DNA from 3 places in the Streptomyces sp. NPDC001339 genome. Region 3 is predicted to be linked to each of the others. Evidence: riboswitches for the same ligand, from Rfam matches in the RefSeq annotation. Region 3 holds a riboswitch; each other region holds the start of a gene.

Region 1 (7,232 bases), on a different contig from region 3:
GTCGTCCTCGAACAGCGGGTCCTCGATGGAGACCAGCGGGTACGCGGCGACGAGCTCCTCGTAGTACGCCGTCATCTCGGCGGCGGAGCGCTCCTGGCCCTCGAAGACGTACTTGCCGTCCTTGTAGAACTCGGAGGCGGCGACGTCCAGGGCGAGGGCGATGTCCTGGCCGGGGGCGTAACCGGCCTGCTTGATGGCCTCGAGGATCAGGTCCAGGGCCTCGCGGTTGGAGCCCAGGTTCGGGGCGAAGCCGCCCTCGTCACCGAGACCGGTGGCCAGGCCGCGCTCCTTCAGGACCTTCTTGAGGGTGTGGTAGACCTCGGCACCCCAGCGCAGCGCCTCGGAGAAGGACTCCGCGCCGATCGGGGCGATCATGAACTCCTGGATGTCCACGTTGGAGTCCGCGTGCGACCCGCCGTTGAGGATGTTCATCATCGGCACGGGCAGGATGTGCGCGTTCGGGCCGCCCAGGTAGCGGAACAGCGGCAGGTCGCTGGCCTCGGAGGCGGCGTGCGCCACGGCGAGGGAGACGCCCAGGATGGCGTTGGCGCCGAGCGAGCCCTTGTTGTCGGTGGCGTCCAGGTCGAACATCGCCTGGTCGATCAGCCGCTGCTCGGTCGCGTCGTAGCCGACGAGCTCCGGGCCGATCTGCTCGATGACGGCCAGCACGGCCTTCTCGACGCCCTTGCCGAGGTAGCGGTTGGGGTCGCCGTCGCGGAGCTCGATGGCCTCGAAGGCGCCGGTGGAGGCGCCGGACGGCACGGCGGCACGGCCCGTGCTGCCGTCGTCGAGGCCGACCTCGACCTCGACCGTGGGATTACCTCGCGAGTCGAGAATTTCGCGGGCTACGACGACGTCGATGGACGGCACGTTGTCTCCTTCATGGTGTGTCTGGAGTTCTGCAGCATGAGCCTAACGGCCCCGGGCGCATGCGCTCGCCGTCGGCCCGCCCCGCAGGACGAAAAGAGGCCCAAATGCGCAGTTCAACGGATGTTTCCCTGCATTGTTCGCTAGCGGGGAAATTTGCCGTATACCACACATGCCGTTATGGGATACCGCAGATGCTGCTGCGCGGTACCACGGACGCCGTCGCGGAGTACTGCGGATGCCGATGCGGCGTATCGCGGACGCCGTTGCGGAGTATCGCGGACGCCGTCGCGGGCCAGCGCAGATGCCCGGAGAGCGAGCAGCCCCGCCGCGGCACGCCGGGGGAGGGCGCGCCGCAGCGGGGCTGTCTCAGGGGGCGAGGCCGGGCGGGGGCCGGGTGGGGCTGGGCGCCCGCCGCCCGGGCCCGCGGGGTCCCGGTGCGGTTCGGCTCAGACGCCGAGCTTGGCTCAGACGCTGAGCTTCTGGCCCGGGAAGATCAGGTTCGGGTTGCCGCCGACGACCGACTTGTTGGCCTCGTAGAGGTCCTTCCAGTTGGTGCCGTGCGCCTTGGCGATCTTCGCGAGGGTGTCACCCGACTTGACGGTGTAGTTGCCCTTGCCGTCGGACTTCTTCGGGGCCTCGTACGACTTCGGGGCCGGCTCGGCCTCCTCGGCCTTCTTCTCGGCCTTGGGGGCGGCCTTCTCGGCCTTCTTCTCGACCTTCTTCTCGCTCTTCGGCGCGGACTTGGTCTGCGTGGAGGAGCCGGTGTCGACGTCGGCGGCCGGGCCACCGGAGGTCAGGCCACCGGCAGCGGCGCAGCCCCAGGCACCCGGGCCCTGCATGGCGAGGAGCTTCTCGGCGACGGCTATCTGCTGTTCCTTGGTGGCCAGGTCGGCGCGCGCCGCGTACTTGGTACCACCGGCGGCGGCCCAGCTGGAGTTGGAGAACTGCAGGCCACCGTAGTAGCCGTTACCGGTGTTGATCGACCAGTTGCCGCTGGACTCGCACTGGGCGACCTTCTCCCAGGTGGAGACCGAGGCGGCGTTGGCGGAGGTGGCACCCATCAGCGGGACGGCGACGGCGGCGCCGGCGACACCGGCGAGGGTGGCGACGCGGACGGCCTTGGAGGGACGACGGTGCTTGCCCTTGTTGATCAGCATGGTTCGTTCGTTTCCTCACCGACGCCTGCGAGGTGAGCTGTCGGGTTCGGACTGTGAGTGGCCCGGCCGGTGCGTCTGGCGCACCGGGCTTCACCCCAAGCCGACTGACCCGCTGTCACGGGCCTTGCCGGCACTTACCTTGGTTCCCCCGCTCCTGCCTACGGCGCTTACGCGTCAACTGCCTCCGACCACCGGCAGGATTCGGCGTGTGATCGAAGGGCCCGCTTTGGCGAGCGGTCATGACCGTAAGCAGTAATCCCCTTGGTGTTCAAACCCCATCTTCTGAACCAAGTTGACCGCTTTTGATCACGGCTGGGTTACATTTCCGCAGGTAGGAGCGGGTCCGACGGGGCTGGGCGACTCTCAGTTCGCCGGACGCAACGAGACCCTTGTCTCACTTTCTCCGCAACGGGTGAACGTGCCCCCATATCGGACGAAGGCGGCGAACTACGCCCCGGGGTGCCCGAGATCGAGCCGCTGGCCCGGGCGGATCAGATCCGCGTCGGAGCCGATGACGCCCTCGTTGCGCTCGTAGAGCTCGGGCCAGCCGCCGGGCAGCCGATGAGCCTGGGCGATGGCTGACAGGCTGTCACCCGGGCGCACGGTGTAGTCGCCGCCGGAGGCCGGGCCCGTAGCGCCGCCCGTACTGCCGCCCGTGCGGTGCGCGCCGTCGCCGCTGTCACCGCGGCTACCACGGTCGTCGCGGCTGTCGCGGTCGCCGCGCGAGGCGTGCCGGCCGCTGGAGGAGCGCCCGCCGTCCCCTTCACTCTCGTCCGAATTGCCGCGGTGCTTGCCCTTGGCGGGCCCCTGGTGCGGCGCGCCGGAGCTGTCCGCACGACCGGGCGCGTCATCGTCCGTACGGCCGCCGCCATCGGACGAGCCGGGAGAGTCGGAGGGAGCGGGAGAGTCGGAGGGTCCGGTGGAGCCCGACGGGTCGATGGAGTCCGAGGGGCCGGTCGAGCCGGCGGGGTCGGGCGAGCCGGAGGGATCGGTCGAACCGGACGGGTCGCTGTTACGGGACGGGTCGGCGGAGGGCGAGCCCTCCTCACCGCTCCCGTCACCGCCACCGGCACCGCGGCCGTCGCTGTCGTCGGTCGGCGCACCGGGATCAAAGGATCCGGGGGTGCGGTCCGGCCCCCGGGACGCATCGCCGGAGGGGGACTGATCATCGGAGCCGACGCCGGAGCTGGAGCCGGCGTCGGAGCCGTCAGGAGAGGAGGGCGACGGCGAAGGCGTCACATCGGAGGGCCGATCGGACGGCCGATCGGACGGCGCGCCGCCCGGGCCGTCACCGTTCCCGCCGTTCCCGCGCCACTCCCCCGAGGCGCCCGAGCGACCGTCCGAGGCACCGGCACCGTCCGTGCGGTCGGCACCGTCCGTGGAGCCGGAGCCGGAGTCAGAACGAGAACCGGAGCCGGAACCGGTACCGGAACGGGAGCCGCGACCGGAGTCGGAGCCGGTACCGTCCGCAGGGTCGGGCGTCGGGGTACCGGTGCCGCCGGGGTCGACCTGCGGCGCGCGGCCGCCCGTGGTCAGCCCCGCGTTCACCGCGCAGCTCGGCCAGGCGTCCGGCCCCCGGGCCGCGAGTATCGCCTCGGCCACCGCGATCTGCTGGGCGCGGCTGGCGTAGTCGGGGCGGGACGCGTAGGCCGAGCCGCCATGCTCGTCCCACATCTCCTGGGTGAGTTGCAGCCCGCCATAGAAGCCGTTGCCCGAGGCCGCGCTCCACACCCCGCCGCTCTCGCACTGGGCGACCTTGTCCCAGGTGGCGGTGTCGGCGGCGTGCGCACCGCCGGCGGAGAGCAGGGGCAGTGCGAGGGCGGAGCCGGTCACTCCCGCCGTGACAAAGATGGCCGGTGCTTGACGGGGGCGACGGTGTCGGCCATTCCCGGAACGCATGCGGATGCCTTTCGCGCGGCGGTTGAGTTATTCAACGACCGGTTCGAGTCTCTTTCGAACTCCTGTCGGTCATCGGTGCAAAGTAGCCGGGGTCACGGGTAGTCACAAGCCGGTGTAGTAAAGATCACGCACAGGTCACGCACCTGACGGCCCGTCACATTCTCTGCCGCATACGACCCGCCCCTGGTCAGGGGCTCGGCTCCGGATACCGCCCCCTCGGTCAGGGGCGCTCGGGTGTGAACTCCACTGGCAGCGACCGCAGTCCGCGCATGATGAGTCCGCCACGCCACCGCAAATCATCCGGATCCGCGGCAAGCCGGACGTCCGGGAGCCGGGTCAGCAGGGTCGCGAGCGCGGTCTGCCCTTCGAGCCGGGCGAGCGGTGCGCCCAGGCAGTAGTGGATGCCGTGCCCGTACCCCAGGTGCTGGTTGTCACGCCGGGTCAGATCGAGCACATCCGGTTCGGCGAAGCGCGACGGATCGCGGTCCGCGGCGGCCAGCACCACCAGGACCGGGTCGCCCTCGGCTATCCGCTGCCCGCCGAGCGTCAGCTCCTCGGTGGCGAACCGCCACGTCGCCAGCTCCACCGGGCCGTCGTACCGGAGCAGCTCCTCGACGCCGGTGTTCAGCAGCTCGGTGTCGCCCGCCACGATCGCCTTCTGGAGCAGTTCGCGCTGGGCGGGGTGGCGCAGCAGGGCGTAGGTGCCGTTGCCGATGAGGTTGACGGTGGTCTCGAATCCGGCGAAGAGCAGGATGAACGCCATCGCGGCGGCCTCGTTCTCGGTGAGGTGCTCACCGTGATCGGAGGCCCGGATCAGCCCGGATATCAGGTCGTCGCCCGGCTCGCTGCGCTTGCGGTGGATCAGCTCGGCGAGGTAGCCGCGCATCTTCTTCACGGAACGGGCGACTCCGCCGCGTGGTCCGCCTCCGTGCCGGATCATCATTCCCGCCCAGTCGCGGAAGTCGTCCTGGTCCTCGCTCGGGACGCCCAGCATGTCGCAGATGGCGTAAATGGGCAGCGGGAAGGCGAACTCATGGATGAGATCGGCCGAGCCCCTGGCCGCGAACTGGTCGATGAGGCGGTCGGTCAGCTCCTGCACACGCGGCGCGAACGCGGCGACCCGGCGCGGGGTGAACGCCTTGGACACCAGCCGGCGCAGCCGGGTGTGGTCGGGCGGGTCGATGTTGAGCAGATGCGTCATCAGGTTGGCGCTGCGCTCGCCCGGGATGCCGACCTTGCCCTTGCCGTGTGCGGACTCGCTGTGGTGCACCGGGTTCTTCGACAGCCGGGCGTCGGCGAGCGCCTGCCGCGCCTCGGCGTAGCGGGTCACCAGCCAGGCCTCCACTCCGCTGGGCAGCGTGGTCCGGTGCACCGGCGCATGCGCGCGCAGCCAGGCGTACGCGGGGTACGGATCGGCGGCGAACTCCCAGGTGAACAGCTCGGGCGCGGGCGCGGAGGCCGGGCAGGGCGCGGGCGCGGAGGCCGGGCAGCCGGGTGTGGCGTCGGAGGTCGGGCAGCCGGGTGTGGCGTCGGGGGTGGCGTCGGACTTGTCGTGCACGTTTCGACCGTAACCGGTGCGCAGTCCACCGCGCGGACCGACCGCTGCCGAACCCTCGGACGCCCTACGCCCCCGCCGCCGGACCGACCGCTGCCGAACCCTCGGACGCCCTACGCCCCCGCCGCCGGACCGACCGCTGCCGAACCCTCGGACGCCCTACGCCCCCGCCGCCGACCCCTCCGGCTCCCCGTCCGCCCCCACGCCCAGCCCCGCCAGAAACGCCATAGCCGCCGGCGACGGCCCGAGGGCGCTCCACACCACCCGCTCGGTACGCTCCGGAGCCGGCCGCACCCGGACGACGCACAGCCCCGGCAGCTCGGAGGCGAAGGCCTCCGGGACCATGCCGATGCCCAGCCCCGCCCGCACCAGCTTCGCCAGCGACTCCACGCCGGCCACCTCGAACGCCACCTCCGCGGTCAGCCCCGCCGCCCGGAACGCGTCATCGCGCTGCCGCCGGGCCGCCGACCCCTCCGCCCAGTCGACAAAGGTCTCCCGCGCCAGCCGCGACAGCGTGGTCCACTCCCGCCCCGCCAGCGGATGCCCCGGCGCCACCACGGCCACCAGCTCACCGCGCGCCAGCTCCTTCTCCCGTACGCCGACCGTGCGCGCGCCGGGCACCAGCCCGACGAAAGCGACGTCCAGCGTCCCCTCCCGCACCCGCTCGATGAGCAGATCGCTCATCCCCGTCTGGAGACTGATCCGCACCTGTGGATAACGGGTACGGAACGCGCCCAGCTCACGGGCGAGATCGACGGCCGCGACGGTCGAGATCGCCCCCACCGCCAGCCGGCCGCGTACCTCACCGGTCGCCGCCGCCACCTCGGCGCGGGCCCGCTCGGCCGCCTGCAGCGCCTGCCGGGCGACCGGCACGAACGCCTCACCCGCGGCGGTCAGCCGCACGCTCCGGCTGGTCCGGTCGAAGAGCCGCGCGCCGAGTTCCTTCTCCAGCCGGGCGATCTGATGGCTGAGCGCGGACTGCACCACATGACACCGCTCGGCGGCCCGGGTGAACCCACCGGTCTCGGCCACCGCGACCACATACCTCATCTGCTGGAGCTCCATAGCGGCAGAGGGTAAGGGATCAATCCGGTTCCGCGATGGATGCGATGAAAACTATGTGTTGGACTCATTGATGGTGCGGATCCCAGGCTGGGACGTGCCCGCCGCCGACATGGTCCGGGCGATGAACTACGAGGGGGAGAACCCACCATGAGACCCGTCAGCACCACACCCGGAGGCTCTGCCCGCACCCCCACAAGCCCACCCGCCGCACCCGCTACATCCAACACACCAGCCATACCCGCCACACTCGCTACATCCGGCACACCCGCCGCACCCGGCAGGACCAGCGACGGTCACCACCAGGGCGCCGGCGCCGGGCTGGCACGCGGCACGCTGCTGCTGATGTCGGTCGCCACCGGCCTGTCCGCCGCCGGCAACTACTTCGCCCAGCCGCTGCTGGATGTCATCGGCCGCGACCTCCAGCTGTCCACGTCCACCGCCGCCCTGGTGGTGACCGTCGCACAGATCGGCTACGGCCTTGGCCTGCTGCTGCTCGTCCCCCTCGGCGACCTGCTGGAACGCCGCCGCCTGGCGGTCACGCTGTGCGCGGCGACGGCGGTGTTCCTGACCGTCACGGCGAGCGCGCCGAACGCCGCCCTCCTGGTGACCGGCACCGCCCTCACCGGCCTGAGCTCGGTCGCCGCCCAGGTCGTCGTGCCGTACGCGGCGACCCTCGCGGCTCCCGC
Region 2 (7,232 bases), on a different contig from region 3:
GCGGGCCGAGGACGACGACAGCGTGGAGCCGATGCCCCCGCCGAAGCCTCCACCACCACCGCCGCCCCGCGAGGACAGACCGCCCATCGAGGCGGAAGGCGTCGCCGGGCCCGTACGCTTCCACTCCACGTAGTCGTCCGGGATCTCCTCGAGGAACCGGGAGGGCGGGTTGTACGAGGGCTGGCCCCAGGCGCTGCGCATCGTCGAGCGGGTGACATAGAGCCGCTCACGGGCGCGAGTGATGCCGACATAGGCCAGCCGGCGCTCCTCCTCCAGTTCCTTGGTCTGGCCCAGTGCGCGCATATGCGGGAAGACGCCGTCCTCCATGCCGGTCAGGAAGACGACCGGGAATTCCAGGCCCTTGGCGGTGTGCAGGGTCATCAGCGTGATGACGCCCGCGCCTTCCTCGTCCTCGTCGGGGATCTGATCGGAGTCGGCGACCAGCGCGACCTGCTCCAGGAACTCGGCGAGAGTGCCGGGCCCCGGGGCGGCATCCCCTGATGTCGCAGCCTCGCCCCGCTCCTGCTCGAACTCCAGGGCCACGGCGGCGAGTTCCTGAAGGTTCTCGATCCGGGTCTCGTCCTGCGGGTCGGTGGAGGCCTGGAGCTCGGCGAGGTAGCCCGTACGCTCCAGGACGGCCTCCAGGATCGTGGCGGGTCCGGCGCCGGACTCGACGACCGTCCGCAGCTCCTCCATGAGGACGTTGAAGCGCTTGACGGCGTTGGCGGACCGGGCGGCCATGCCGTACGCCTCGTCGACCCGGCTCAGCGCCTGCGGGAAGGTGATCTTCTCGCGGGAGGAGAGCGCGTCGATCATGGCCTCGGCGCGTTCACCGATGCCCCGCTTGGGGACGTTCAGGATGCGGCGCAGCGGGACGCTGTCCTCGGGGTTGGCGAGCACCCGCAGATACGCGAGGACGTCGCGGACCTCCTTGCGCTCGTAGAAGCGCACGCCGCCGACGACCTTGTAGGGCAGCCCGACCCGGATGAAGATCTCTTCGAAGACCCGGGACTGGGCGTTGGTGCGGTAGAAGACGGCGACGTCGCCGGCCTTGGCGTCGCCTGCGTCCGTCAGCCGGTCGATCTCGTCGGCGACGAACTGGGCCTCGTCGTGCTCGGTGTCGGCGACATAGCCGGTGATCTTGGGGCCGGCGCCGGCGTCCGTCCAGAGGTTCTTGGGCCGGCGGTTCTCGTTGCGTTCGATGACCGCGTTGGCGGCGGACAGGATCGTCTGCGAGGAGCGGTAGTTCTGCTCCAGCAGGATCGTCGTCGCCTCGGGGTAATCCTCCTCGAACTGGAGGATGTTGCGGATGGTCGCGCCGCGGAAGGCGTAGATCGACTGGTCGGCGTCACCGACGACGCACAGCTCGGCGGCGGGGATGTCGGCGGTGCCCGGGCCGACCAGTTCGCGTACGAGCGTGTACTGCGCGTGGTTGGTGTCCTGGTACTCGTCGACGAGGACATGGCGGAAGCGGCGGCGGTAGTGCTCGGCGACATCGGGGAAGGCCTGGAGCAGATGCACCGTCGTCATGATGATGTCGTCGAAGTCCAGGGCGTTGGCCTCGCGCAGCCGCGCCTGGTACATCGCGTACGCCTCGGCCAGCGTCTTCTCGAAACCGTCGGCGGCCGTTCCGGCGAAGGTCTCCTCGTCGATGAGCTCGTTCTTGAGGTTGGAGATCTTCGCGCTGAAGGACTTGGGCGGGAAGCGCTTGGGATCGAGATCCAGATCGCGGCAGACCAGGGCCATCAGGCGCTTGGAGTCCGCGGCGTCGTAGATCGAGAAGGAGGACGTGAAGCCCAGCTTCTTGCTCTCCCGGCGCAGGATGCGGACGCAGGCGCTGTGGAACGTCGAGACCCACATGGCGTTGGCGCGCGGGCCGACCAGCTCTTCGACGCGCTCCTTCATCTCACCGGCGGCCTTGTTGGTGAACGTGATCGCGAGGATCTGGCCGGGGTGGACATGGCGCTCGGCGAGGAGATGGGCGATGCGGTGGGTGAGCACCCGGGTCTTGCCGGAGCCGGCGCCGGCGACGATCAGCAGCGGGCTGCCCGAGTGCACCACGGCGGCCTTCTGCTGGTCGTTGAGCCCCTCGAGCAGCGCCGCGGGGTCGATGGCCGGGCGGGCGGCGCCGTCGCGGTAGTACGCGTCTCTCGAGGCGGGCACGTCGAACTGCCCGCCGAAGAGGTCGGCAGGGATCTCCTCCGAGGCCGGCTCGTGCTCGTCCTCGGGAGGCGGCGGGGGCTCGTCCTCGCCCTTGTGGGCGAGGTCCGCCAGGAAGCTGTCGTCAAAGAGGCTGCTCATCGCCCACCGAGTCTAGGCCGCGGCACTGACAGCGCGCTGGGGAGTGTGGACAAGTGTGGCCGGCGGGCCGGATGAACCCGGTCTGTGTACCGGCGAACGCCGTCCGTAGTGGGCCGTAGTGGCCGTAGCAGTCGTAGTGGGCGTAGTGGCCGTAGTGGGCCGTAGTGGCCCGTCGTCACTGAGGTCACGAAAAGGTTTCGGGCATATCGAACACCAGCCTTCCCAGAAGCCACACCAGTTGGCTAACGTCCTGGCTCGGGCAGCCCGCACGCCGTCGGTGACAGCACCGGCACGGGCCGCCTCCGCCGAGTCCAGACGCGCCGGAAGATCCGAACCCCGGGTCCCGGCCGGAGCCGGGGCCCCACACGCACCACCGGGGTGAATCGATCCCGCGACCGCCGCTCACAGCGGACGCCCGGACCGTAGGGCCGCCCTTCCGTCAGCCCGAACCCTTCAGCTAACCCGGTAGGCGGCACACGGAAGGAGCCGCCGGTCGTGGCGTCCCACCGCAAGCCTCGCACCAGCGTTCTCACCTCGCCCGGAAGCCGCCGTACGGCCGTCGGGCTCACCACCGCCGCGCTCGCCTCGGTGACCCTGCTCGCACAGTCCGCCCAGGCGGCACCCAGCGCGCCCCGGCCCACCCTCGAAGGGGCCGAACAGCTCGAAGAGGTCCAGCAGAAGGTCGACAGCCTCTACCGCCAGGCCGAGGTGGCCACCCAGAAGTACAACGCGGCGAAGGAGAGCGCCGACCACCAGCAGGAGACCGTCAACGACCTGCTCGACGCCGCCGCCCACCGCGCGCAGAAGATGAACGACGCGCGGCGTGAACTGGGCACCTTCGCGTCGGCGCAGTACCGCGGCGGTGGCGTGAACCCGACGGCGCGGCTGATGCTCGCCGAGGACCCGCAGCAGTTCTTCGACCGCACCCACCTGATGGAGCGGCTGACCACCCGGCAGCAGCAGGCCGTCGCCGACTACCAGGGGCAGGCGGCTGCGGCGGCGCGCCAGCGGGCCGAGGCCACCCGCGGCCTGGAGCGGCTGCAGGCGTCACAGGAGTCGCTCAAGGCGTCCAAGCGGTCCGTCCAGCAGAAGCTGGCCGAGGCCCGGCAGCTGCTGTCCCGGCTGACGGCCCAGGAGAAGGCGCGGCTGGCGGAGCTGGAGCGCCGGAAGGAGGCGGAGGCCCAGCGCAAGGCCGAGGAGGAGGCGCGCCGCCAGCAGGAGCGCGAACGGCAGCGGGAGCGGGAGCGCGAACGGCAGCAGGACGGCGGCAGGACGGATGACGGCCACTCCGGCGACCAGTCCGGTGGCGGTACGGACGGCGGCCGGCCCGGTGGCGGCACCGGCGGTGGCGGCTCCACCGGGGACGCGTACTCCACCAAGGCCGAAAAGGCCCTTGCCTTCGCCCGCTCCCAGATGGGCAAGCCGTACGTCTGGGGCGCGACCGGCCCCAACTCCTACGACTGCTCGGGCCTGACCCAGGCGGCGTGGAAGGCGGCCGGGGTCGAGCTGCCGCGGACGACCTGGGACCAGGTCAAGGTCGGCGAGCGGGTGGCGACCAACGACCTCCAGCCCGGTGACCTGGTCTTCTTCTACAACGACATCAGCCATGTCGGCATGTACATAGGCGGCGGGAAGATGATCCACGCGCCGAAGCCAGGCGCCAGCGTCCGGGAGGAGTCGATCTACTACATGCCGGTCTACGGGAACGTCCGCCCGGCCTGAGCCCTTCGCGAAGACGCCCGGGCCGCCTGCGAAGCCGCCCGGGCTGCGCGCGAAGACACCTGAGCCGCGCGCGAAGACATCACGTCCAGAGCAGAGCGATGAAGATGTTGGCGACCGTGAGCGCGCCCACCGCGCCGAAGAGCGGCTTGGCGACCTTCTCCTCGTCCCGCTTGACGTAGACCAGCGCCAGGATCACCACCAGGACGGCCATCTTCACGCCGATCTTGATGTTGTTGACGTGGTGGTCCTGGGCCTGGTGGAGGCCGACCAGCACGATGCCGGTCACCAGCATCGTCAGCGCGCCGTGCAGCATCGCTGGGACAAAGCGCGCGGTGCCCGCGCCCATCGCCTTCATCTGGGTCAGAAAGCCGCCCAGCAGGGAGGCGATACCGATGATGTGCAGGGCGACGAAGACATTGATCACTACGTCCATAGTGCTGGATCGTATCCGCCGTATAGCACGGCACTTCCGGCAGGGCGTGCACAATCGTCGCTTCGGTCACGGCAGACCGGTCCCGGCCGTACGGCCATGACGCCGCGGTCAGCCGCATGTCGGCGGCGGTCGAAACCGAACAATCCCGGGCAAGCGGGCTCATTCCCACGACAGCCCGGTCTAGCGTCCTCCTCCAGGCGGCCGGCTCACCACCATCGCCGGACTCCGCACCGGCGTCCGTCGGCCGCCCCGCCGGGAGATCCGGCGGCGGTCCGCTCCCTCGTGACGGACCGCCGCCGGATCCACGGCCCGCAAGGGAAGGAAGTGACGGCCACCGTGGCCTCGCACCGCAAGCCAAGGCAGCATCCGCTTGCCGCGCTCTTCGGCCTCGGCCCGCGCAGCTCGCGCGCCGTCCGCCTGGCCGCCACGCTGGCCCTCGCCGGCGCCGCCACCGCCACCGCGCTCGACGGCACCGGCCAGGCCGCTCCCCAGCCCACTCCCGCCCAGGTCAAGGACCGGATCGACGCGCTGTACCAGGAGGCAGAGGTGGCCACACAGAACTACAACGGCGCGAAGGAAGCCGCCGACACGGCACGCGAGGAGCTGAGCAGACTGCAGGACGAGGCCGCCCGCCGGTCCCGGAAACTGAACGCCGCCCGCGCCGAGCTGGGCGCCATGGCGGCATCCCGCTACCGCTCCGGCGGCGTCGCCCCGGCCGTGCAACTACTGCTCTCCGCCGATCCGCAGCGCTATCTGGACGGCGCCGCGGTGCTGGAGCGGGCGGGCAGCCATCAGGCGGCCGCGGTGGCCGGTTACGCGCGTCGGCTCGGCAGCGTACGGCAGGTCCGCCGGCAGGCCGAGGACACCACGCGGCGGCTGGCGGCCGCCGAGACCAGGCTGAAGAGACACCGGGTCACCGTCGTACGGAAGCTGGACGCCGCCGAGCAGTTGCTGAGCCGGCTGACCGCGGAGCAGCGGCGGCTGATGGCGAGCCAGGGCCCCGCCGAGGACGCGTCGGACACCGGCCACGAGGACCGGCGGACGGGGCACGGGGACGGCCTCCTCGGCGGCATCCCCGCCGGCTCGACGGCCACCGCGGCGGCCGGGGCCGTCACACAGGCCCCCAACTCCCGTGCCGCACAGGCCGTTTCCTTCGCCTATGCGGCGCTCGGCAAACCGTACGTCTGGGGCGCCACCGGCCCCTCCGCGTACGACTGCTCGGGACTGACCCAGGCCGCCTGGAAATCCAGCGGTGTCGCCCTCCCCCGCACCACCTACACCCAGATCAACTCCGGACCCCGCATCAACCGTTCCCAACTCGCCCCGGGCGACCTGGTGTTCTTCTACTCCGGCGTCAGCCACGTCGGCCTCTACATCGGCGACGGCAAGATGATCCACGCCCCGCACCCGGGCGCCCCGGTACGCATCGCCCCCATCGACCAGATGCCCTTCGCCGGCGCCACCCGCCCGGCGTAACCGGCCCCGACCGGCGGGCTCCGACGCACCACACGGGGCCGGACACGCCTCGCGGGGTCTGACCTCGCGGAGCCGGACGCACCGCCCGGGGCCAGGCACACCTGACAGAGCCGGACGCGTCTCGCAGGGGCCGGACGCGCCTCGCGGGGGCGGGGCGCCTACTGCGGGAATATCTCCCGTCCCCGGTTCGCTGAGGACCGCAAGGGGTGCTCGCGCCCCCTAAGGGATCCGTTCGAACGCCCCCTACGGGACGGCCGGCCCGTCGCTCACGGCTTGAGCTGATGCCCCAGCCAGCGGAAGATCTCGGGGATCTGCTGCCGCCAGACCGCCGTGGTGTGGCCGCCCGCGCTCGCCGGGATCAGCTGGACGTTGATCGACGTCGGCGGCTTGGCGATCTGGCGGAGGCCGATGCCGGCCTGGTAGCCGTCAGCCGCCGCGCCGGACACGTACAGCGCCGTACGAGGCGGCTTGCCGGCCGCGTTGGCCGACTTCAGGATGTTCAGCGGGTTGGACTCGACGCGCAGCTTGGGGTCCTTGCCGGCGAGCGAGTCCGGTTCGAGGGCCGGGTTGTTGTAGCCGGACATGGCGACCGCGGCGCGGTAGCGGTCCGGGTGGGCGAGGACGAGCTTGCTGGCACAGTGCGCACCGGCCGAGTAGCCGGCCAGGGCCCAGGAGTCCGGGGTGTCGCCGACGCGGAAGTTGTCAGTGATCATCTTGCGTACGTCGACGGTCAGCCAACTGTCGGCGTTGACCTTGCCCGGGAGGTTGACGCACCCGGTGTCGGCACCGTTGATGATGTTCGTGCGAGGCGCCACCAGAATGAACGGCTTGACCTGACCGCGCTGCATCAGCGGTTTGAGCTGCTCGGTCACGTGCAGCGACCCGAACCAGGCCTTCGCCGAGCCGGGGTAGCCGGGGAGCAGCTCGACCACCGGGAACTTCTTGTCCTTGTAGGCGGGGTCGTTGTACTGGGGCGGAACCCAGACGTAGACCTCGCCCGTCACGCCCGAGATACGGCCCTGGAGATCGGTCATCTGCACGCCCTGGCCCATCCGCGGGTCATCCGCCGGCCGGAACTGCTGGATCTGTTTGGGCTCATCCTCGACCTGCTTGCCGCCCATGCCGTCCGGCCCGAGGTCCTTGGCCGCCGCGACATGGCTGTTGGTGCCGAGCAGATCACCCCACGTGTCGTAGAGGTTGTTGGCGTTGTTGACCAGGACAAAGACCAGGGTGATGGCCGTGACCTGGGCGAACAGCAGCATGAGCAGCCGGGCGAGGCCGCGCACCACAGCGGGCCCGG
Region 3 (7,232 bases):
AATCCAGCGCGGCCCCGCATCGATTCCGTGCACAGCCAGCCACAATGACCGTCGCCGCCCGCGCCGCAACCGTCGCTGGTGCAGTTCTTCGGGCGTGAGCACGTACGGGCGGACCAGGGCCGAGCCTCGCCACGCAACAGCCCCGGCTGCCCTACGGGCACGGGGCGTGGCGCGGGTGTCTTTGTTCGCGCCGCTTCATCCTCGAAGGCAAGCCGATACTGCTGGCCACGAGTTTCCTTCCCACTGACCTGGTGGCTGGCTCCCTGATTATCCAAGAGGACACCGGGCCTGGCGGCACCTACGCGCGCCTGGCTGAACTGGGCCACGAGCCCGTGCACTTCCCGGAAGAGATCCGCTGCCGGATGCCGTCTCGGGATGAGGAAAACCGACTCAGCCTCACCATGGGCACACCCGTGATCATCATCTTCCGCACCGCTTTCACGGATGGCGGCCGCCCTGTGGAAGTCAACGAGATGATCCTGGACTCGTCCGCATACGTGCTGGAATACGACATCGAGGCATAGCGGAACGCGCCAGCCGCGCAGGCGTTTGCAGATAGTTGTGGAAGCTTACGGGGAGTATGGCCGGCGGAAATCAGGCGCACAACCTCCCGAAGCGCATGGCTCAAGTCAGAGACTGTGAGACCACGTCAGCCATACCCCACGAGATCGCTGTGGAAGAGCCCGCCCATCCATCAGGTGTGCGCCAGATGGCCCCGATGCCATGTTCCTCAAGGTAGTTGGTGTAGACGCCAATATCCTCGGAGAATAGTCCCAGGAGGTGCGGCTTGGGCTCTCCCCTCAGCGCGTACCAGAAATAGCGATACTCCAGCAGCTGCCCTACGGCCTCGCGCACTGCCTGCGTGGGGTTGCCCTTCTTCACCGCTTTGGCTTCCACCAGCCATTCGTCGCCATTCGCCTGGAGCACCAGGTCCCGAGGATGCACACGATGTGTAATCGGCGTAAACCCCCGCCTCAGGATGTAGGGCCCAAAACGCCGAATGAGCCCCTCGTGTGCCCGCGTCCTGCGTTGCTCGGCCGCCGCAAGCTGCACGTAATAGTCATCGCTCGTTTTGGGCTGAAATCCCTCCAGGCCCTCGTAGGTGACATGTCCGCTGGTGCGGTACTCAACGATGGGTCCCTCAGGCTCGTTCATGACCTCAATGTGCGGCTCAACAGCGAGTGTCGCCTTGAGGATCGTGGCCATGTTGCCGAGGTCTGCACAGAGGTCTTCCTCAGCAGGAAGTTGATCGATCTCATAGCAGCGAGCGGCTACGCTACTGGCCTCGTACGCCCGTGCCCGCCACCCGGTGTGTTTGAACTCCGGCTGATCGGACCAGTCAGCGACGAGTTCGCGAGGAAGCTCAGCCAGCAAGGACTGTGCCCTTACGGTCAAGTGAGTGCGGAGCTTCTTGCCGGTCGTCTCCAGTTGGTTGCTGAACACCGTTACGCCCTGCTGAAGCGTCAGAGCGACTGACTTGAGATCCGCCGCGAAGATATAAGCGAGGTAGAGCCCGTCAGTTCCGCTCCCTCCCGTAGTCGATTCATAGATCTGAATCCATGGTGTTGCCGCGGCTCCGCCTTTTCCGCCGTGGCCTCTCGCCTTCATGCCGTAGGGCAGGGCCGTCGCGAGGCGGTCGCCCGCTGCCTTCAGCACTTCTTGGCCTGGGTTCCCGCTCGTAGTGGTGAGCGTGGTGTCGAACCTGTTGGCCACATCGAGGAGCAGATCACGTATACCCATGCACCAAAAGTTACGGGATTCGATCACTTGTGGCTGCTGTTGAAGACGATGAGACGAGCAGACGGCGGAATCGAGCCATGATCGCGGTCCTCCATGGTTCCGCCGGGCCACACGATCATTGCCCTGCTTGCTGCTTTCTCTGGCTCTCCGGGCCTCCCCGGTCCGCTGCAAGGCCCGGCGTAGGCTCAGGGAAGTTGGCTCTGACGTGGAAGGTTATGGCGATGGCGCGTGTTCCGGCGGCAGTAGTGGCGGCGAGTGGGCTTGTAGGTGGTTACGGCCTGGCCCGTTGGACGAAGAAGCGGCCCCTGGGTGGGGTGGCGCTGGCGGCGGCGGGGGCTGTGGCGGCCAAGGAGTGGCAGGAGAAGGCCGGGCCGACGGCTGCGGTGGCGTTGAGTGGCGCCTACGTGGCGGCGTTCGCGGGGTCACATGTGCTGGCCAAGAAGATTGGGGCCTGGCCTTCGGTGTTCGCAGTGGCGGGTGGGGTCGCGCTGGCGTCGTGGGCGGTGGTCGACCGTCGGGGTTGAGGCTGGCCGGTGCACGGGCGGGGCGGCGAGCGCCTGCCGCGTCCGTGCACCGTCATTCAGGCCGAGGCGTCGTTGAGGAGGGTGAGTTCGGGCTCGGTGAGGGTCAGGTCGGCGGCGGCCAGGAGGGGTGGGAGCTGGGAGACCGTGCGGGCGCTGGCGATGGGGGCGGCGACAGTCGGCTGGGCGGCGAGCCAGGCGAGGGCCACGGTGGCCGGCTCGGCTCCGTGGGCGGCGGCGACGGTATCGAGGGCCTCAAGGACGCGGAGGCCGCGATCGGTGGCCAGATACTGTGCGGCCTTCTCGGAGCGGGCGCTGTCGATGGCGGTGCCCGGGCGGTACTTGCCGGTGAGGAAGCCGGAGGCGAGAGCGTAGTAGGGGACCGCGGCGACGCCCTCGCGGGCGGCCACGGCAGCCAGTTCGCCCTCGTAGGTGTCACGGGAGACGAGGTTGTAATGGGGCTGCAGGGCGACGTAACGGGCCAGGCCCTCGCGAGTGGAGAAGGCCAGGGATTCCGCAAGGCGGGCCGCTGAGATGTTGGACGCGCCGATCTCGCGGACCTTGCCGGCCTTGACGAGGTCGTCGAGAGCGGTGAGGAACTCCCCGACCTCGAGCGACTCATCGTCGAAGTGGGTGTAGTAGAGGTCGATGTAGTCCGTACGGAGGCGAGCGAGGGACTGGTCGACCGCGGTCTTGATCGTGGCGGCGGTCAGGCCCTTGAGGTCGGGGTGTGCGCCGACCTTGGTGGCGATGACGACGTCGGAGCGATTACCGCGGGACGCCAGCCAGTTGCCGATGACGGTCTCGGACTCACCGCCCTTGTTGCCGGGGACCCAGGCGGAGTAGACGTCGGCGGTGTCGATGAAGTTGCCGCCGGCGGCCGTGTACGCGTCGAGCACGGCGAAGGACTCGGCTTCGTCGGCCGTCCAGCCGAAGACGTTGCCGCCGAGGGAGAGCGGGGAGACGGAGAGCGAACCAACAGTTTTGAGTTTCGCGGTCATGTGGCGTGAGAGCGCTGAGGGGAGGGAGTTTATTCCCCCCCCCGTTTGTTTTTGTTTCTCGTTGCCTCGTGTTCTCCGTTGCCCAGATGGTGACGTTGCCCGGATGGCGACGTTGATCAGATGGTGACGTTGATCAGATGGCTATTCCGTGCTCCCGAAGCCATGGCACCGGGTCTATCGGGTCCCCGGCACCGGGGCGTACCTCCAGGTGGAGGTGTGGGCCGGTGACGTTGCCCGTCGCGCCGACGCGGCCGATGACGTCGCCCGTAGTGACCTTGCCGGAGGTCTTCACCATCGAGGACAGATGGCAGAACCAGAGCTCGGTGCCGTCGTCGAGGGTGAGCACGATGCGGTAGCCGTACGCACCGGCCCAGCCGGCCTGGGTGATGGTGCCGGAGTGAACCGCCTTGACGGGCGTGCCGGTCGGCGCGGCGAAGTCCTGCCCGGTGTGGTCCGCGGCCCAGCGGTCGCCGGCCTGGCCGAAGCTGGCGGTCAGGGTGTACGAGGAGACGGGGGCGGTGAAGCTCTTCGCCAACTGGGCGAGGCGTTCGGCCTCCGCCTTACGGCGGGCCTCCTCCTCAGCCTCACGCTTGGCCTCCAGCTCCGCGGCTTTCTTGGCGGCCTCGGCCTTCTCGGCTGCCTTCTGGGCTTCGGCCGCTTCCTTCGCGGCCTGCTTGACGGCGGCGTTCTCGGCCGCTTCGCGAGCTTCCGCCTCGGCGGCGTCCTGCTGCGCGTCGGCCTGCTGGAGGATGCGGCTGCGCAGGGCCTCGCCGGCGCCGGTGCCGCTGCCTGCGCCGATGGCCTCGCTGAGTGGGCCTGAAGCCGAGGGGGAGTTGGCCTCGGAGCCGGAGCCGGAGCCGGAGTTGGCGCTGGAGTTGGCGCCGTCGTCGGCACCAGCGCCGGATATGAGGTCGCCCACGCCAGGGAGGGATTCGGCGTCCGGCAGGCTGTCGGCTATCTCGTGAGCCAGCCCGCCGATGTCGGGCATCGAGATCGGGACCGGCGGGCGGTCCTCCGCCGTGGCCATACCCCCCGCGCCGACCGCCGCGATGACGCCGACACCGAGGACCGTACCGCCGCGGGCGAGCCCGCCGGTGCGCTGCTTGACCACCCGGTGCTTGCCACGGACGGCGCGGACGGACTCCTCGGTGGGGTTCCACTCCTCCCACGGGCCGTCACCGTCACTGCCGCCGTCGCTGTCACCTTCACCGTCACGGTCGGCGTCATGGCCCGCTGCGATGTCCGCACCGCCGCGCGCGTAGCCGGGGCCGTCGAAGGCGCCTCGGGCATCGAGTTCATCCGGGGAGGCCGGAGCAGCGGGGGCTGCGGATGCAGATGCGGATGCAGATACAGAGGGGAAGGGGGCCGGGGATGCGGATACGGATGCAGGAGCGGATGCGAACGGAGCCTCGGGGGCAGGCCTGCTGGACGCCACGGGGGCGGACTCCTTTCCTTCCTTCTCGCCTACCGGGTTAGCTGACGGGTTCGGAGCAGGAAGGTCTCCTACGGGCACCCTCTGGCTGAGGCGTCCGATTCACCCCAAGGTGGTGGTTCCCCGGTTCCCTTGTGCAGTTCATGCCGTTCATGCGGTTCGGGCAGCTCGCGCGGTTCGTACCGTTCGGGCCGTTCGAGGTGTTGAAGGTGCGTGAAATGCGCGTACGAGATTCGGCGTCGGCGCGCGGTGCCGCCTCTTGCGGCGGCTGGGACGACCGCGCTGCGTTATCGGACAGTAATAGAAGCCGTGACCATTTTCCAAGCCTCCCCCGGGATCCTTGTCCACTCCCTATGAGATGCACCGTGGAACTTTCCCGCCATTCCCACTCAAATAGGGCGAATTGACCACAGAGCGCTAAACGATCTCTCGGCGATTGTGCGTCAGTTGTTATCCGATGCAGGTGCCCATTGTGATGCGGAGGGGCGCACGGACATCACCTAGAGTGACGACGTGCGCGACGTCGGATCACGGTCATCAACACGTCGTCGACACGCCGGTCGTCGACACGTCGTCAACACCGGGAGCTCACACGCCTCACTACGCCCCCATGGGCCGCTGCACCGCCAGCAGCGCCATATCGTCCGCCTGCTCGCCGCCCGTATGCCGTGCCACGTCCTCGATGAGGGTGTCCAGGAGGCTGCCCGGTCCGGCGAAGTGGCGGCCCCGCAGCCGCGCCGACGGGTCGTAGAAGCGGCCGTGGGAATCGCGGGCTTCGGTGACGCCGTCCGTGAAGAAGAGCAGCAGTGCACCGGCCGGGAGGAACGTCTCGTCCACCCGGTCCGGCCAGCTCGCCACCTCGCCCATCCCCAGCGGCAGCGCCGGCGCCGAGGGCGTCAGCTCGCGCAGCCCGCCGTCCGGGGTGAGCATCAGAGGCGCCGGATGGCCGCGATTGAGAATCCGCAGCACGGGCTCCCCGACGGCCGGGACCTCCGCCAGGACAGCCGTGGCGAACCCCTCGACCAGCTCGATCCCCGCGCGCCGCTCGGCCTCCCGCCGCAGCGCCCGCTCCAGCCGGCCCGCCACCGCCTCCAGCGTGGCCTCCTGCTCGGCCGCCTCCCGGAAGGCACCGATGACGACCACCGCGGCCTCCACCGCCTCCAGCCCCTTGCCGCGTACGTCGCCGACGAGCAGCCGTACGCCGTGCGGGGTGTCCTGCACGGCGTAGAGGTCGCCACCGATCCGCGCGTCCGCCCGCGCGCCCACGTAGCGGGCGGCGACCGCGAGCCGTCCGCCGAGCTGCTCCGGCGGCTCCGGCAGAACGGCCCGCTGGGCGGCCTCCGCGACGTCCCGTACGGACGCCAGATGGGCCTCGGTCTTCCGTAGCGCACGGTTGATGCCGAGCGCCAGCAGGGCCACGACGAACACCGTCGCAGCCTCCGCCACCGCCTCGTGGACGTTCGAGGCGGGGCTGCGGTAGGCGGCCACCCAGATCTCGCCTGCGACGGCGACCAGCGCGGTGAGGGCGGTAGCACCCAGCGAGAAGAGCGGCGCCGCGACCAGCGGGGCCGCGGCGAAGAAGGGGGAGCCGGTGTAGCTGAGCGGCGTCACCTCCTCGAAGGCGAGGCCGCCGATGAGCAGAACGACGGGCAGCCAGCGCACCAGGTGCTGCCCCCGCAGCCGCCTCCGGGCACGGCGGGCCCGTGGCTCCCACTCCCCGTCGTCGCCCGTAGAGGGGCTGTCGCCCTGCCGCATCCGTACCGGTCTCTTCCCGCTCCACCCGTCCGTACGGGCACCGTCGTGTCGGCCGCCTCGACGCCCGTCCCAAGGCTTTCCGCTGCGAGGGCGTCCGGCGAATCCTCGGCGTCCGGATGGGGCATGACGTCCGGATGGGGCATGGGGCACGGGGCATGGGTCGTACGCGGGGTCATGGCTCCTACGCGGGCGGGGGTCATGGCTCATGCGCGGGCGGACGGGACCGGACGGCAGTGGTGGCATGGGGCACGGCTCTACGTGCTGAAGGGCAAGGGCACGGCTGGGCGCGCGAAAGGGCACGGCTTCGTACAGGTCCGCGTCCCCGCCCCCGTCCGCATCCGTCCCCGCACCCGTCCGTATCCGCACCCGCACCCGGAAAATGCGATACGGCGGGCGCCCACAAGAACGCCCGCCGTACCGTTTTCACACCGTCAGGACGAGTCCCGACTCACTCACTTACTTCCGCTACCTCCGAGCCGACCACCAGGCTGGGGACACACTGATGGCCCACACGTCCCCCACCTGTTCCTCGGTGGGGTCGTCCGGATCGACGTCACGGAGCCCGTAGGGGTCGACTTCGGCGATGACGAAAATCCTGGCGCCGGACTCGGACACCCGATATCGCCGGATGTCGTCGGTGCCCGAGGGGTCATCGTCCGGCTCGATGGAGTATCCCTGGCTTGAGATCACGGCGCTCAGCTCATCGAACTTCACGCGATGAGCGAACGTGCCGTGAGCCTCCTCAATCGACGGCGGTACGGCGATGCCGCCGCCCAGCAGACG

Evidence for each region. A riboswitch is a leader RNA that binds a small molecule or an ion and turns the genes downstream of it on or off. The one in region 3 is predicted to bind cyclic di-AMP.
Region 1: it holds a riboswitch for cyclic di-AMP, as region 3 does, so the genes downstream of both, ACFY12_RS17865 (transglycosylase family protein) here and ACFY12_RS12295 (M23 family metallopeptidase) in region 3, are expected to answer to the same signal.
Region 2: it holds a riboswitch for cyclic di-AMP, as region 3 does, so the genes downstream of both, ACFY12_RS04810 (NlpC/P60 family protein) here and ACFY12_RS12295 (M23 family metallopeptidase) in region 3, are expected to answer to the same signal.

The regions. Positions count from the first base shown of each region.
Region 1 is NZ_JBIAWT010000005.1:545,129-552,360, reverse strand. Features, by position in the region: gene eno (phosphopyruvate hydratase) at 1-870, opposite strand, end outside; gene ACFY12_RS17865 (transglycosylase family protein) at 1,335-2,027, opposite strand; cyclic di-AMP (ydaO/yuaA leader) riboswitch at 2,035-2,244, opposite strand; gene ACFY12_RS17860 (transglycosylase family protein) at 2,475-3,860, opposite strand; gene ACFY12_RS17855 (cytochrome P450) at 4,147-5,364, opposite strand; gene ACFY12_RS17850 (LysR family transcriptional regulator) at 5,641-6,546, opposite strand; gene ACFY12_RS17845 (MFS transporter) at 6,889-7,232, shown strand, end outside.
Region 2 is NZ_JBIAWT010000001.1:1,123,823-1,131,054, forward strand. Features, by position in the region: gene pcrA (DNA helicase PcrA) at 1-2,061, opposite strand, end outside; cyclic di-AMP (ydaO/yuaA leader) riboswitch at 2,626-2,788, shown strand; gene ACFY12_RS04810 (NlpC/P60 family protein) at 2,797-4,023, shown strand; gene ACFY12_RS04815 (hypothetical protein) at 4,103-4,456, opposite strand; gene ACFY12_RS04820 (NlpC/P60 family protein) at 4,781-5,932, shown strand; gene ACFY12_RS04825 (alpha/beta hydrolase) at 6,199-7,232, opposite strand, start outside.
Region 3 is NZ_JBIAWT010000004.1:21,943-29,174, forward strand. Features, by position in the region: partial or broken gene ACFY12_RS12275 (UTRA domain-containing protein) at 177-524, shown strand; gene ACFY12_RS12280 (MrcB family domain-containing protein) at 625-1,740, opposite strand; gene ACFY12_RS12285 (hypothetical protein) at 1,962-2,264, shown strand; gene ACFY12_RS12290 (aldo/keto reductase) at 2,321-3,262, opposite strand; gene ACFY12_RS12295 (M23 family metallopeptidase) at 3,396-4,697, opposite strand; cyclic di-AMP (ydaO/yuaA leader) riboswitch at 4,709-4,853, opposite strand; gene ACFY12_RS12300 (PP2C family protein-serine/threonine phosphatase) at 5,295-6,449, opposite strand; gene ACFY12_RS12305 (hypothetical protein) at 6,915-7,232, opposite strand, start outside.